One region of the Alteriqipengyuania triglochinis genome, then DNA from elsewhere that is predicted to be linked to it. Evidence: riboswitches for the same ligand, from Rfam matches in the RefSeq annotation. Region 1 holds a riboswitch; the other holds the start of a gene.
The links. A riboswitch is a leader RNA that binds a small molecule or an ion and turns the genes downstream of it on or off. The one in region 1 is predicted to bind cobalamin.

Region 1 (7,310 bases):
CGGCGTCCCCGAGGGGTTGCGCGCGAAAGCCTGCTTCTGGCGAGTGGACGTAGGCTTGGAGATACGGGATTGCAACCGGCAAAAGGGCTGGATTGCAAGGCTTTTCAGATATTGATTTGCAAGAGCATTATCGATCCTGCGCCACGCGCAATCCGTCTCAGGCAGCGCGCAGTCCGTCGCCTTCGCGATCCTGCGCCAGCAGCATGGCGGCCAGATAGTCGGGCACCGCGCGGCTGAAGAAATAGCCCTGGCCCAGCGTGCAGCCCGCTTCACGAACGGTGTCGACCTGCTCCTGTTCCTCCAGCCCTTCGGCGACGATCTCCATGTCGAGCTGGTGGCCCAGTGCGGCGACGGCCCGGATGATGGCGTGCGCGCGGGGGCCGGCGTCTTCGCCCGAGACGAAGCAGCGGTCGACCTTGATCTTGGAGAAGGGATATTTGTGGATGTAGGCGAGCGAGGAATAGCCCGTGCCGAAGTCGTCGAGCGCGAAGCGCACGCCCTTGGCCGACAGTTCCTCGATGAAGCTGGCGGTCTGGTCGTTGTCTTCGACGAACAGCGTCTCGGTCACTTCCAGCTCGAGCCGCGAGGGGTCGAGGCGCGCCTCCTGCAAGGCACTCTCGATCGCGAGCACCGCGCCCGGAGCCTTGATCTGCAGCGGCGAGAGGTTGACCGCGACGCTGACATCCTCGGGCCACTCGGCACAGGCGAGCGCGGCCTGCCGGGTGATCCAGTTGCCCAGCGTCACGATGACGCCGGTTTCCTCGGCGACCGGGATGAACTCGGCCGGGCGCAGCTCGCCCTTGACCGGGTGGAACCAGCGCAGCAGCGCTTCGAAAGAGCGGATGCGCCCGGTCTTGAGGTCGACGATCGGCTGGAAGAACAGCGACAATTCGTCGCGCTTGATCGCCAGCCGCAGCTCGGCCTCGATCTCGCGCCGGTTCGCCAGATCGCGTGTCATCGAGGGATCGAAGAAACGGTGGCTCCCGCGCGACTCGAGCTTGGCATGATACAGCGCAAGGTCGGCCGCCTGCATCAGCCGGTCGGCATCGGTCCCGTCGTCGGGCATCATCGCGATGCCCATCGAGCCGCTGATCTCGAGCCGTTCGGAATCGAGCCGGATCGGGCGCATGACCTGTTCGAGAATCCGCGTCGCCAGCGCTTCGCACTGTTCGCGGTGATGGACGTTGCAGAAGAACACGAACTCGTCGCCGCCGAAGCGCGCGATCCCCGCGCCTTCGGGCAGGCTGTCGCGCAGACGACGGGCGATCTCGGCAAGCAGCTGGTCGCCCAGCTGGTGGCCCATCAGGTCGTTGACCTCCTTGAACCGGTCGAGGTCGAGCCAGAACAGCGCCAGCGGCTGGTCCGGTTCGGTCTGCATCAGATGGGTCACGAGCAGCTCGTTGAGGCCGGCCCGGTTCTTCAGACCGGTAACGACGTCGCTATGGGCGAGCTGTTCCATCTTGCGCGCCAGCCGCTCGCTCGTCTCGGCAGCGATGATCGACCGGCTCAGCACGCGCTGCATGTTCACCGTCACGCTGGTGGTGGAGGGAATCACGAGCAGGATCGAGACGGCGAGCATCAGCATCGCGATCGATCCGTTCATCACGCAGGCGACGAGCACCGGTGAGAAGCTCAACATCATCTGGCACAGCGCGATCACTTGGCGACCGGCATTGCGTGAGGCGATCGCCATGCCGTAGCACAGTGCGCACGAAACCATCATGACGACGACTTCGACCGGCGCTTCGTAAAGGATCGTCATCGCGCCGAGCAGCCCGAACAGCAGGGCGTAGCTGAAGGCCCCGATTTCGAACACCAGTTCGAGCATGCGCGTCGACGCGGAAGGTGACGCAGCAAGCGCGTAGGACGACACGATACGCGCGATCGCCACCACGGTCAGCAGCGCGACCGAAACGATCACCGGCGTTTCCGGCACGTGGAATGCGGTGACGAATGCGGTCAGGATGCCGATCGCGGCACCGATGGCCAGGCTGAGGGGTTGGGTATAGAGAGTGCTGACGAGCGTGCGCCGGACGCGCTCGCTCATCTCGTCCCCGGTTAACAGGCGCTGCCACGTCTCGGTGGCGTCACGGATCACTCTCGACATCATCGCAACGACCGCACTACGCAATAACCGTCACAAAAGGCTTAACGCGCGCGTTACCACGCTCGTGCGCGCACATCCGGGCCATCGCAACGGGGATGCGGGGCAGATCCTGGGTCAGACAGGGTTTCCCCATGCGGAAGAAAGCGTTTCGGCGAGCCTGCGGTCGAGCGCGCGGCAGATATTCGCCCAGAAAACGAAGTTTTCCTCGTCCCCGGCGTCGAACGCTTTCGTGGCCCGCGCATGCGCGTCATGCGCCGCATTCATGTGATGGCGCGCGAAATGCCCCAGCGCTGCGCGCATCTCCGCTTCGTCCTGCGCCGGGCGTCCGGGCAGCACGTTGTCGTTGGCGGGTTCCGGAATGCGCACGGGGATAGAACCGCCCTGCGACAGGCGATAGCTGGGGCGGTTGGGGGCAAGGCCGCGGGGCATCGGTAAGGATCCTGCGATTGGGAGATGGATCGATCCTTGCATCAATAGAGGCCGGGCATGAATCTTTCGCGCAGAAGCACGGTTACGGCAAATTAACCACGCTCTGCCGGGCTGGCGCGGCCGCCGGGCCGCTGCCGATGCGGCTCAGTTTGGTTGCGCGATCCACCGCCCGCTATTGGCGTATTCGGGGCGGACGCTGCCCGGGCCTTCGGTCGGCACGGGATTGTCCTGCCGCGAAGTCTGCGCCCGGGCGCCCGCGCTGCCGGACGGCGCGGGGGATGCGCCGACGGAGGGCGAAGCCGCCGGGACAGATGTCGCTTCCGCGCCGTCATATTGCCGCGCCACGGCGATTGGATCGGGCGCGGGCTCGCTGACCGCGGCAGCGCGGGCAGGCACGGGCACCGGCTCGCCCCCGCGGTAGACGTCGCTGAACGCATCGGGGCGGCTGGCATTGCCCGGCCAGCGATAGAAGCGGTGCGCGCCGATCGTGCCGATGTGCGCGAGGCTGGGGGCCCAGTACGGATTGACCCAGGTGGTGTGATAATGCGTAGCGAGGCCGACCGGTGCGTAGACCTGCCCCGACAGGGCGCGGCGCGCCACCGACAGCGCCCGGGCCCAGGACGTTGCCGAGGGCTTGCGGTCCAGCGAACCGTCGCAGGTAAAGGTGAACTGACAGCCGGTGCGCCGCTGCGATCCCTGATAGACGACCCCGCATACGGTCCTGGGATAGGCCGGATGCGCCACGCGGTTCAGGACCACCTGTGCGACCGCCCGCTGGCCACCTTCGCTCTCGCTCGCGGCTTCGTAATAGACCGCCTTGGCAAGGCAATCGAGCGCGCGGGCCTTGTCGATCCCCGTGCCGCGGCTGACGAAAGCGTGCGCCGCGGGACCCGCCGCCTCGATCGCGATCGCTGCATCGGGATCGCCGTTCCACGCTCCGATCGGGTTGATACCCTTGCCCCCGTCCACCGCCGCGTTGGCGGTGCCGGCGGCGGCGGGCGGATCGGCCAGAAAGTAGAACGCCGAGCCCGGAAAGCTCGCCCCGGCCTTCTCGAACGCCATCGGTTCCATCAGACTGTCCGCCACGATCTCGCTCGCTTCGGGGGCGATTTCGGGCAGCCGCCATTCCGCCTGCGCCGCCATGGCGGGCAGGGCCAGCGCGCCGCACAGCACCGCCACGCCGCGCCATGCCTTGCGGGCAGCGACGGGGCGGGGGGCGATCTGGGCTGGGCGGCGGGTCTGGCGCAAGCGAATCCTTGACGGAAGGTGGATGGAGCGGGGCAGGGCGCCACTAGGCGTTAAGCTTCGCAAGCGCGCCGTCTGCGTATGCACCGTATTGTAGCGGGACAGCCCGATGCGAAGCATGAACCGGCGTGGTTAACCCTGGATTGCGGTGTGCGACGAATTGTTGCGCCTGCATGACGAAGGGCCTAAGCGCGCGGCAGCATTGCAGGTGTGGGCGTGCCGCGAGGTTCGTCCACCTAAGAGGGAAGAGGGTGCAAACCCCTCGCTGCCCCCGCAACTGTAACCGGGGAGCGGTCCGCGCCCACAGCCACTGTTCCGACCACATGCGCCGGGATGGGAAGGCCAGCGGAACCGCTACGATCCGGGAGCCAGGAGACCTGCCCGCGATGCGTCGTTCGACTTCGGGCGGGGTGCACCGGGGAAGCGGAGGAAAGGCGCTGGCGATCATGGCCCGTGCCTTCCGTCATGAGCGACAGTAATGCTTGTGATGGAGTTTTGATGCGTACGATCTTGCTGCTTTCCGGTTCGGTTCTGGGCCTGGCGTCCCCTGCGTTTGCGCAGGAAGCGGACGGCGAAGCACCGCTGGTTCTGGCTTCCGACGCGGCCGAGATGCCCGAAGAATCGATCACCGTCACGGTGACCGGCAATCCGAGCGAGGTCGAGGATACCGGCCAGCCGGTGACCGTGATCGGGGCGCAGGAAATCGCCGATATCCAGGGGCCGGACTTCGCACGCGTCATCCAGCGCGTGCCCGGCGTCACCTTCAACCGCACCGGCGGCCTGGGCGCGACCACCGGCATCTCGGTGCGGGGCGCTGCGAACGACCAGCTCCTCGTCCTGATCGACGGGGTGCGCGTGGCGGACACCGCGTCGCCCGCCGGCGGCTTCGATTTCGGCACGCTGGGGGCGTCCAACCTCGCCAAGGTAGAGCTGCTGCGCGGCTCCAACTCCGTGGTGTGGGGCGCCGATGCGCTGGCCGGGGTGCTGGTCGCCTCGACCGTGGAGCGGACCGGACTGGCCGGATCGGTCGAAGCCGGATCGCGCGGCACGGTCGCCTCCAGCATCAAGGGCGGCATTGCGGGCGATATCGGCTTCATCGGCGGTTCGGCGAGCTACCTGACCACCGATGGCTTCTCGGCCGCAGCGAACGGCACCGAGGACGACGGCTTCCAGCAGCAGGCCTACAACCTGCGCGGCCGCGCCTATCTTTCGCGCACCGTCGAAGTGTTCGGCAACCTGCGCTATGCCAAGGGCGAGCTGGAGATCGACGGCTTTCCCGCACCCGCCTTCGCGCTGGGCGATACCGAGGAGATGCAGCAGACCGAGCAGCTCTCCGGCGCGGTCGGCGCCCTCTATGATGGCGGGCCGCTCTACCTGCGCGGGGCCTACAGCTTCTCCGACACGTCGCGCGACAACCTGCCGGGGCCCGGCGAGGATGCGACCTTCGAGAGCGAGGGGCGCTCCGACCGGGTCGAACTGCGCGGCGAGTGGCGTCCGATCGGCCCGCTGATCGTCAATTTCGGCGCGGAAAACCTGTGGTCCGATTACGAGAGCACCTCCTACGGCACGCCCAGCTCGGCCGATACCAGCATCTTTGGCGGCTATGTGCAGGCGGGGATCGAGTTCCGCGGCCTGTCGGGCCATGTCGGCGTGCGGCAGGACGAGCATGACGATTTCGGCGGCGCAACCAGCTTCGGCGGCGACCTGACCTACGAAATCGTGCCCAACCTGCGCCTGCGCGCCAGCGTGGGCGAAGGCTTCAAGGCGCCTTCGCTCTACCAGCTGTTTTCGGACTATGGGAACAAGGCGCTCCAGCCCGAAGAGAGCACGAGCTACGATCTCGGACTCGCCTACGGCACGCGGACCGCGCCGTTCTACGCCGGCGTCACCGCCTTCCAGCGTGACAGCGAAAACCTCATCGCCTTCATCAGCTGCCCAACACCGCTCACCGGCATCTGCACCGATCGCCCCTTCGGTACCTACGACAACGTGTCGCAGGCCCGCGCGCGGGGCGTGGAAGTCGAAGCGGGTGTTTCGCCGTTCGCCGGGCTCAGCCTGCGCGCCGCCTATGCCTATGTCGAGGCGGAAGACCGCAGCGAAGGCACGGCCAATTTCGGCAACGAACTGGCCCGCCGCCCGCGCCATGCGGGCACCGTCTCGGTCGACTGGGCGCTCGCGCCCGATACCGCGGGCGTGCCGGTAATCGGCGGCGACGTGCGCATCGTGGGAGATACGTTCGACAATGCGGCGAACACCACCCGCCTCGATGCCTATACCCTCGTCGACCTGCGCGTCTCGGTCCCGCTGGGGCTGATCGCGGGCGAGCGCCCGGTCGAGGTCTTCGGGCGGGTCGAGAACCTGTTCGACGAGGAGTATCAGACCGCCGACGGCTATAACCAGGCGCCCCGCGGGGTCTTCGCAGGGCTGCGCGTCGGCCTATGATCCGCAGCGCAGCCATCGCGATCGCGTGCGTGCTGGCGGGGTGTTCGACCCCGCCAGCCCCGCGCGATGGTGACGCGCTGCGCATCGTCAGCCTCAACCCGTGCACCGACGCGATCCTTGCGGAGATTGCGCCGGACAAGCTGGCGGCGGTGTCGCACTACAGCCATGATCCGTCCGCCACATCGATGCCGCTGGCGCAGGCCCGGCGCTGGCCCGCGACGGGTGGTTCGGTGGAGGAGATTCTCGCCGCCGACGCCACCATGGTCGTCGCCTCTACATATCTTGCGCCTTCCACCCGCCGCGCGCTGGACGAGCTGGGCATTCCGGTGGTGACCTTCGGCATTGCCAGCAGTGTCGATGAAAACCTCGCCCAGGTGCGCGATCTGGCCGATGCCGTGGGCGAGCCGGAGGCGGGCGATGCCCTCGTTGGGCGGATCGATGCCGCGCTGACCGCTGCGGCGCCGCCCTCGGATCGCGAAGGTCCTGCGACCATCCTGTGGCAGCCGGGCGGGATCGTGCCGGGCGATGGGGCGCTGGTGGTCGACCTGATGCACCGCGTCGGCCTGCGTCCGGCGAAGGCGACACGCGGGCTGGGGCAGGGCGACCGCCTGCCGCTGGAGGCCGTACTGCTCGACCCGCCCGATCTGCTGCTGCATGCGGGCCCTCGCGGCGATGAGGAATCGCGCACGCTCCACCATCCGGCCCTGCGCAAGCTGTCCACGCGCCGCGCCGAATTCGCGCCGCAGCTCTACTATTGTGGCGGGCCGAGCCTGATCCGCGCCGCGCAGCGGCTGGCGCACATCCGGGACGGCCGCGGATGAGCCGCGCCAGCCTGATCCTGCTGGGTGCGCTGCTGGTCGCGATTCCGCTGTCGCTCCTCGCCGGCAAGGCATGGATCTTCGGGCTCGACGATGCGCGCGCCACCCTGATCGTAGCGGAACTGCGCCTGCCGCGCGCGCTGCTGGCGGTCACGGTCGGCGCGGGGCTGGGCGCGTCGGGCGCGGCGATGCAGGGCTATCTGCGCAATCCGCTCGCCGATCCCGGACTGTTCGGCATCGCCCCCGGCGCGGCGCTGGGCGCGGTGCTG
Region 2 (7,310 bases), 420 kb from region 1:
TGCCGGTGCCGTTCAGTCCGCCCGGAATAGCGAAGGTCCAATGCAGCACAGCTTCGACATTCTCGCGAGAAACCAGCCGGTCGTCGTTCTGGTCGACGAATATCCGGCAGGATATCTCGATCCGCTCCACCACCACGATCATATCCAGGTGCTGTACGCCTCTGCCGGGGTGATGTCGGTGCGCACGCCCGATATCAGCTATGTCATCCCCCCGCAGCGCGCGGTGTGGATCCCGGCGCACACCGATCACGAGGTTTATTGCCGCGGGCCGGTTTCGCTGCGCACGCTGTATCTCAAGCCCGAACTCAACGCCCGCGGGCACGATTGCCGGGCCTTCGAGGTCTCCGATTTTCTGAAAGCGCTGATCCTTGAGACGGCGCGGCTCGATCCGCAGGCAGCCGACACCGGTCGCGCCGGGCGAATAATCGCACTGCTGCTGGAAGAGATCGAGCGGATGCCGGATGCACCTTATCAGGTGACCATGCCGCGCGATCCGCGCCTGCTGAAGGTCTGCGAGGCGCTTCTCAAGGACCCATCCTGCAACCGCGATATCGACGAGTGGGCGAGCGAAATCGGCATGGGGCGCAGGACCTTCACCCGCTCTTTCAAGGCGGAAACCGGGATGGGGCTGGCGGTGTGGCGCCAACAGGTCCGCCTGATGGAAGCGCTTTCCCTGTTGAGCGAAGGCATGTCGATCACCCGCGCGGCGTACGAAGTGGGGTACGAAAGCGCGAGCGGTTTCAGCGCCATGTTCCGCCGCACCTTCGGCCAGTCACCCCGCCAATATCTCGAGCCGTGAGGGGGCTCCGGCGGCAGTCTGCCTGAAGAGTGCGGAGGCCGCCGCGCCGCCCGACCTGAAGTAGGAATGGACATAGCTCGCCCGCAGCGATCCGCGCACGAACAGCGCCTCACTGCGTCCGCCGTTGGGATTGCGGGTCTGGGCGAAGGGCGCGAGATCGGTCTCGATCCGCGAATAGTGAAAGCCGTGCCCGCGCAGCGTGCCGCCGGGCCACGGGCACTCCTGCAGGCCGAGACCGCCGAGCCGTGATTGCATGATCGTGCGACCGGGGAGGAGCCCCGCCATGGGGTGGGCCTGCCCGTCGATCGTCTCCAGCTCCTGCGCACAGACCATCATGCCGCCGCATTCGGCCAGAATCGGCTTGTCCTGTTCGTGATGGGCCCGCAGCGCATCCATAAACGCGCGATTGTTCGCCAGCGCTTCGGCATGGAGTTCGGGATAGCCGCCGGGCAGCCATAATGCGTCGCAATCGGGCAGGGGGTCTCCGCCAAGCGGGGAGAAGAAAGCGAGGTCCGCGCCCAGTTCGCGAAGCACGGCCAGATTGTCGGGATAGATGAAGGCGAAGCAGGCATCGCGCGCGATCGCGATGCGTCGTCCATCAAGGTGCGCCTGAAGCGCGGCGTAATCCGCAGCGGGGCTGAAGGTGACCGGCGGCGGCAGCTGGTCCACCTCGTCAGGCAGCCCTCGCGCGCACGTCGCAATCCGTTCGTCCAGCCCCGCGATTTCCTCTGCCATCAGCAGGCCGAGGTGGCGTTCGGGCAAGGCGAAATCCGCACTGCGCTCGATCGCGCCCAGCCACCGGACGGGCGCGCGCACGCTGTCTTCCAGCATGGTGGCATGGCGGGCGCTTCCCACCCGATTGGCAATCGCCCCGTACAGCTCGATATCGCTGCGATAGGTGGCAAGACCGTGCACGATCGCGCCGAAGCTTTGTGCCATGGCCGAACCGTCGATCACCGCCAACACGGGCAGGCCGAAGCGCGCGGCGATGTCGGCGGCGGACGGATCGCCGTCGAACAGGCCCATCACGCCTTCCACCAGGATGACATCCGCCTCGCATGCGGCCTCGTAGAGCAGGCGGCGGCAATCATCCTCGCCCACCATGAACAGGTCGAGCGAATGGACCGGATGCCCGCTCGCCCGCTCGAGAATCATCGGGTCGAGGAAATCCGGCCCGCATTTGAACACGCGAACCCGTAGGCCACGCTCACGATAGCGGCGCGCCAGCGCTGCGGTGACCGTCGTCTTACCCTGGCCCGATGCGGGCGCGGCGACGAGCAGGGCGGGGCAGCTTGCGCTGGCGCTCAAAGATCGATGCCCTTTTGCGCGCGGATCCCGGCGCGAAAGGCGTGCTTCTCATCGCGGATCGAACTGACGGTGTCCGCAGCCTCCAGAAACACGTCATGCGCCGCGCGTCCGGTGATGACGACATGCTGCATCGGCGGGCGCGCCTCGATCGCGGGCATGATCTCTTCGAGCGCGAGATAGCGATAGGTGACCAGATAGGTCAGCTCGTCCAGCACGACGAGGTGGATCGAGGGATCGGCAAGCGCCTCCTTCGCCTTTTCCCAGCCTGCACGGGCGGCGGCGATATCGCGGTCGCGGTTCTGCGTTTCCCACGTGAACCCTTCGCCGCAGCGTTCCCAGCGCATGTTGGGGTCGCGCGCGAAATAGGCGCGCTCGCCCACTTCCTCCTTGCCCTTGATGAACTGGAAGACCGCCGCCTTGTGGCCATAGCCAAGCGTGCGCGCGACCATTCCGAAGGCGGAGGAAGACTTGCCCTTGCCGTTTCCGGTCAGGACCAGCAGCAGGCCCTTGTCCTCCTGCGCGGCTGCAATGCGTTTGTCGACCACCTCTTTGTGCTTCGCCGTGCGGGCACGGTGGCGGCGGTCTATCTCTTCCTTGTCGGCCTCGCTCACCGGTTGCTGTCCGGTACGCGCTGGCCGGTCAGGCTGCGCGCCGCGACATGCGCGACCACTGCGATGCCGGTCCAGCTCAGCGTGGCGATCAGCGTGCCGGGGAAATAGCGTTCGAGGCGCGGCAGCCACCCGGCCAGGCTCGCATCGGGGAAATGCCCGCTGAGCGCGTAGAACCCGCCGCTGGAAAAGGCATTGGAAACGAACGCTGCGCCCGCGACGATGGCGATGAGCGCGGGCAGGTGTGCAGGCTTCACCTCGAGCCGGGCGGCGGCGAAACGCCCCGCCAGCCACATGACGCCATAGGCGGGCAGCAGCATCCAGTAGGCGATGGTGAAGCAGAAGCTCTGCCCGCCCTCGATCCCGATCACCGCAAGATCGATCGCGAAAGCGAGCGCGAACAGTGCGGGGAAGGCGAGGCGCGGGCGAATGTAGAACCCGGCGACGAGGAAGCTGGCGAGGCTGGTTTCGGGCAGGTGCACGAACTCGCTCAGCGAGTGCGGGCGGGTCGCCAGCATGACCACAGCAAGCGCGGCGAAGACGAGAATGTCGAACCGCCGGATCGCGTGATCGGACGGGGCTGGGCTGGATAGTTCTGACATCATTGGACTCCCTCGAAGATACAACGATGCGTTGCCCGGCGCGTCCGGCCGACAGGGCCGGGGCAACGGGACAGGAGACCATGACCAGCAGCCATGGCGCGCACATATGATCGCGAGTGCCGGATGACGGCCCTCTCCCTCCAACGCACACACAGGTGTCGTCCACCAAGGGATCGGACCCTCTTTCGACCGGTACATCCCGCCCGGGCGAAGAACGACGGCAACAGGCCGGTTTCCTGACTGGCCGGTTCGACGCGGAGACCGCCGCCTTCTCGAAAGGGCACGATGCCCGTTCAATGGCGCGATGGCGGTCCGCTCACCGGCTTACAGTTGCGGGAGCAGTGCCGGATTGGGCTGGTTATACCAGCCTGCCGGACTTCCCGATTAAGCCCTTTCGGGCACCCGTTACACCTCCCTGATATGGCCGATCGGCGGCGCAGGCAAGAGCTCGCGGCCGCAAAACGGGCTTGCCACGCACGCTGGCGCACCATATCCGGGTGCCAAGCTTCAGGTTCCCCGAGAGGGGATTGAAAGGGAACGCGGTTCAAGACCGTGGCTGCCCCTGCAACTGTGAGCGGAGAGCCATCGGCCATCATGCCATTGGGGCGCGCAAGCGGCCCGAGAAGGCGGCCCGACCGGCATCGACCCGCGAGCCAGGAGACCTGCCTGACGCCGTCGTTCTTCGTCCGGACAGGGTGTGCCGGCCGAACGGGGTCTTCCTCGAGAAACGACAGCCATAGCCTCGTGCGGCGTGTGCCGGACGGGATGGCTGGTGCGTGCGCCTCGCGGTGCCTGTTCCCGTCATTCCCCCTGACACGATCCAAGCGGAGCGTCGTGTCACTTGTGGGGAATGTTCATGCCCGAAAACTATCGTATTTCTATCTTGGCGCTCGCCGCCGTCCTGCCGCTTTCCACCGCCGCCCAGGCGGAGGAGGCAGAGGATACCATCGTCGTCTCCGCGCTCAGGACGCCGGTCGAGATCGATCGCGTGTCGTCGTCGGTAACCGTGCTCGACCTCGAACGGATCGAGCAGGAGCAGCCGATCGCGGTGTCCGATGTGCTCCTGCGTACGCCCGGCATCAGCCTGACGCGCAATGGCGGCTATGGCACATCCACCTCGCTGCGCGTGCGCGGGGCCGATCCGGGCCAGACCGTCCTGGTCGTCGACGGCATGCGGCTGGCCGATGCTTCCACCACCGATGGCGGCGCGGACTTCGGCAACCTGTTCGCCGACGATATCGAGCGGGTAGAGATCCTGCGCGGGCCGCAGTCGATCCTGTGGGGCAGCAATGCCATCGGCGGCGTGGTGAACGTGCTGACCAACCGCCCCACCGCCCCGCTGGAGGGCCGCGTCTCGATCGAGGGCGGATCGCGCAACACGCTGAATGCGCGCGCGGGCGTCGGCGGCAGCGGCAAGGTGCTCGACTGGCGCATCGCGGGCAGCACCTTCACCACCGACGGGATCTCTGCACGGGCCGGCGGTACCGAGCGCGACGGGTTCGACCGGCAATCGGCAAGCGGCACGCTGACCGCGAAGCTAGCACCCGCATTATCGGCCGATCTGCGCGGCTACTACTCGCATGGCCGCAACGATTTCGACGGCTCTTCGGGCGACACGCGCGCCTATGGCGTGACGCAGACCTGGGCGACCTACGCGGGAATCAATGCGACCGTGCTGGACGGGCGGCTGACCAATCGGCTCGCCTTCATCGAGACCCGCACAGACCGCGACAATTTCGATCCCGCAAGATCGGTCCGCAATCAGACCTTCGACGCGCAGGGGCGTACGCGTCGCTACGAATATCAGGGCGATCTGACCCTGTCAGATATGGTGCAGGTCTCCTTCGGGGCGGAGCGTGAAGAGCAGCGCATGCGTACCGCCTCCCCGCGCGACAATGATGCGCCGGTCGACGTGACAAGCGCTCAGGCCGAAACGAACAGCCTCTATGCGCTGGCGCGCATCACCCCGATCGCCGGGCTGACCCTCGACGGCGGTGTGCGTTACGACGATCACTCCCGCTTCGGCGACAACACCGTGTTCAGCGCGGGCGCGAGCTTCGAGCCAGGGAATCGCGGCACGCGGTTGCGGGCGAACTATTCCGAAGGCTTCAAGGCGCCTTCGCTCTACCAACTGTTCAGCCAGTATGGCTTCGCCGACCTGAAGCCCGAACATGCCAAGGGGTGGGAAGCGGGTGTCGAGCAGGATCTGCTGGATGACCGGCTGACATTCTCGGCCGTCTATTTCGAGCGCGACAGCGATAACCTGATCGATTTCGCCTATTGCCCTGCCGCGTCCCCACTCCCGGCAGAGTGCTTCATTCCCGGCAGCGATATGGAGCGCTTCGGCTATTACGACAATGTCGACCAAAGCCATGCGCGCGGCGTGGAAATCTCCGGCGATGCGCGGTTCGGCGCGATCTTCGCGCGCGGCAATTTCAGCTGGGTAGAAGCGGAGGATCGCACCGAGGGTTCCACCTTCGGCGACCAATTGCCGCGCGTGCCACATTACCTGGCCAATGGTACGATCGGCTATCAGGCAGCGGCGGGCCATTCGCTCAGCGTCGCGCTGCGCTATGCCGGTGAAAGCACCGATCGGGCAGGGGGCGACGTGCTGGACGATTATCTGCTCACCGACCTGCGCGGTGAATGGCAGGTAAGCGGATCGCTGGTGCTCTACGGCCGGGTCGAGAACCTGTTCGATACCGACTATGTCACCGCCAAGGGATACGGCACGCTCGGCCGCAGCGTGCATATCGGCCTGAGGGCGCGGCTGTGACGCTGGCGCCTGCCAGCAGCGGCGCATCGATCGTCGTGTGCAGCACCTGCCGCCTGTCCGCCGATCGTCGCGAAGACGATGACGGGCAGCGCGGCGGCGCGCGCCTGGCGCAGGCACTGCGCGAGGCGCAGGGCGCGAGCGAGCAATACGGCGCTATCGCGATCGAGGAGATGCCGTGCCTGTTCGCGTGCCAGCGGCACTGCACCGTGCACGTGCGGGGGCCGGGCAAGATCGGCTATGTCCTGGGCGACTTTACGCCCGATCGCGACAGCGCCGAGGCGATCCTGGAATACGCTGCCCATCACGCTGAAAGCGAGCATGGCAAGGTCGCCTATGCGAATTGGCCTGCAGGCGTGAAAGGCCACTTCATCGTGCGCGTCCCGCCCGAGGGCATGATCGCGACATGATTGCCTTCGCCGGTCCAGCCGCATTCGCGCACGCGCTCGCCACGCTTCCCAAGCCGGATGCCGATGCGCGCGCCGCCGCGAGCGCGCGGCAGGCGGAGCTGACCAAACCGGCGGGTTCACTGGGCAGGCTGGAGGAGATCGCGGTCTTCATGGCGGGCTGGCAGGGAACGGCCCGACCACAGTTGGGGCGGATCGATGCGGTCGTCTTCGCAGGCAATCACGGATGTGCGGCGCAAGGGGTCAGCGCCTTTCCGCCAGAGGTGACTGCGCAGATGGTCGCGAACTTCGAGCATGGCGGTGCAGCGATCAACGCGCTGACTTACGCCTGCGGGGCCAGCCTTGCGGTCCTCGCGCTCGACCTCGACACGCCGACCGCCGATATTTCGCGGGCACCCGCGATGACCGAGGCGGAATGCCTCGACGCGCTGAACCGCGGTGCTGCCTCCGTTCCCGAGGGATGCGAACTGTTCGTTCCCGGCGAGATGGGCATCGGCAATACCACTCCCGCCGCAGCGCTGTGTGCCGCAGCACTGGGCGGCGACGGTGCGGCATGGGTCGGCAGGGGCACCGGCGTCGATCACGAAGCACTGGGACGCAAGTGCGCGGTCGTGGACGATGCGCTGGAATTGCATGGCGCAGCCTGCACCAGTGCTTTCGAAACGCTTCGCCGGCTCGGCGGGCGCGAGATTGCCGCGATGGCGGGCGCGGTGCTCGCCGCGCGGCACAGGCGCATTCCGGTGATGCTCGATGGTTTCATTGGTTGCGCGGCCATTGCGCCGCTTGCGCGAGAGGCGCCGGCGATCGTCGATC

Region 2: it holds a riboswitch for cobalamin, as region 1 does, so the genes downstream of both, ACYQ0L_RS12510 (TonB-dependent receptor plug domain-containing protein) here and ACYQ0L_RS10545 (TonB-dependent receptor plug domain-containing protein) in region 1, are expected to answer to the same signal.

The regions. Positions count from the first base shown of each region.
Region 1 is NZ_BAAHNC010000003.1:70,534-77,843, forward strand. It holds gene ACYQ0L_RS10530 (putative bifunctional diguanylate cyclase/phosphodiesterase) at 158-2,098, opposite strand; gene ACYQ0L_RS10535 (hypothetical protein) at 2,222-2,536, opposite strand; gene ACYQ0L_RS10540 (cell wall hydrolase) at 2,681-3,784, opposite strand; cobalamin riboswitch at 3,971-4,180, shown strand; gene ACYQ0L_RS10545 (TonB-dependent receptor plug domain-containing protein) at 4,280-6,223, shown strand; gene ACYQ0L_RS10550 (ABC transporter substrate-binding protein) at 6,220-7,044, shown strand; gene ACYQ0L_RS10555 (FecCD family ABC transporter permease) at 7,041-7,310, shown strand, end outside.
Region 2 is NZ_BAAHNC010000003.1:489,083-496,392, forward strand. It holds gene ACYQ0L_RS12490 (AraC family transcriptional regulator) at 41-799, shown strand; gene ACYQ0L_RS12495 (cobyrinic acid a,c-diamide synthase CobB) at 773-2,107, opposite strand; gene cobO (cob(I)yrinic acid a,c-diamide adenosyltransferase) at 2,104-2,718, opposite strand; gene ACYQ0L_RS12505 (hypothetical protein) at 2,715-3,320, opposite strand; cobalamin riboswitch at 3,527-3,738, opposite strand; cobalamin riboswitch at 3,810-4,001, shown strand; gene ACYQ0L_RS12510 (TonB-dependent receptor plug domain-containing protein) at 4,174-6,093, shown strand; gene ACYQ0L_RS12515 (DUF1636 domain-containing protein) at 6,090-6,500, shown strand; gene cobT (nicotinate-nucleotide--dimethylbenzimidazole phosphoribosyltransferase) at 6,497-7,310, shown strand, end outside.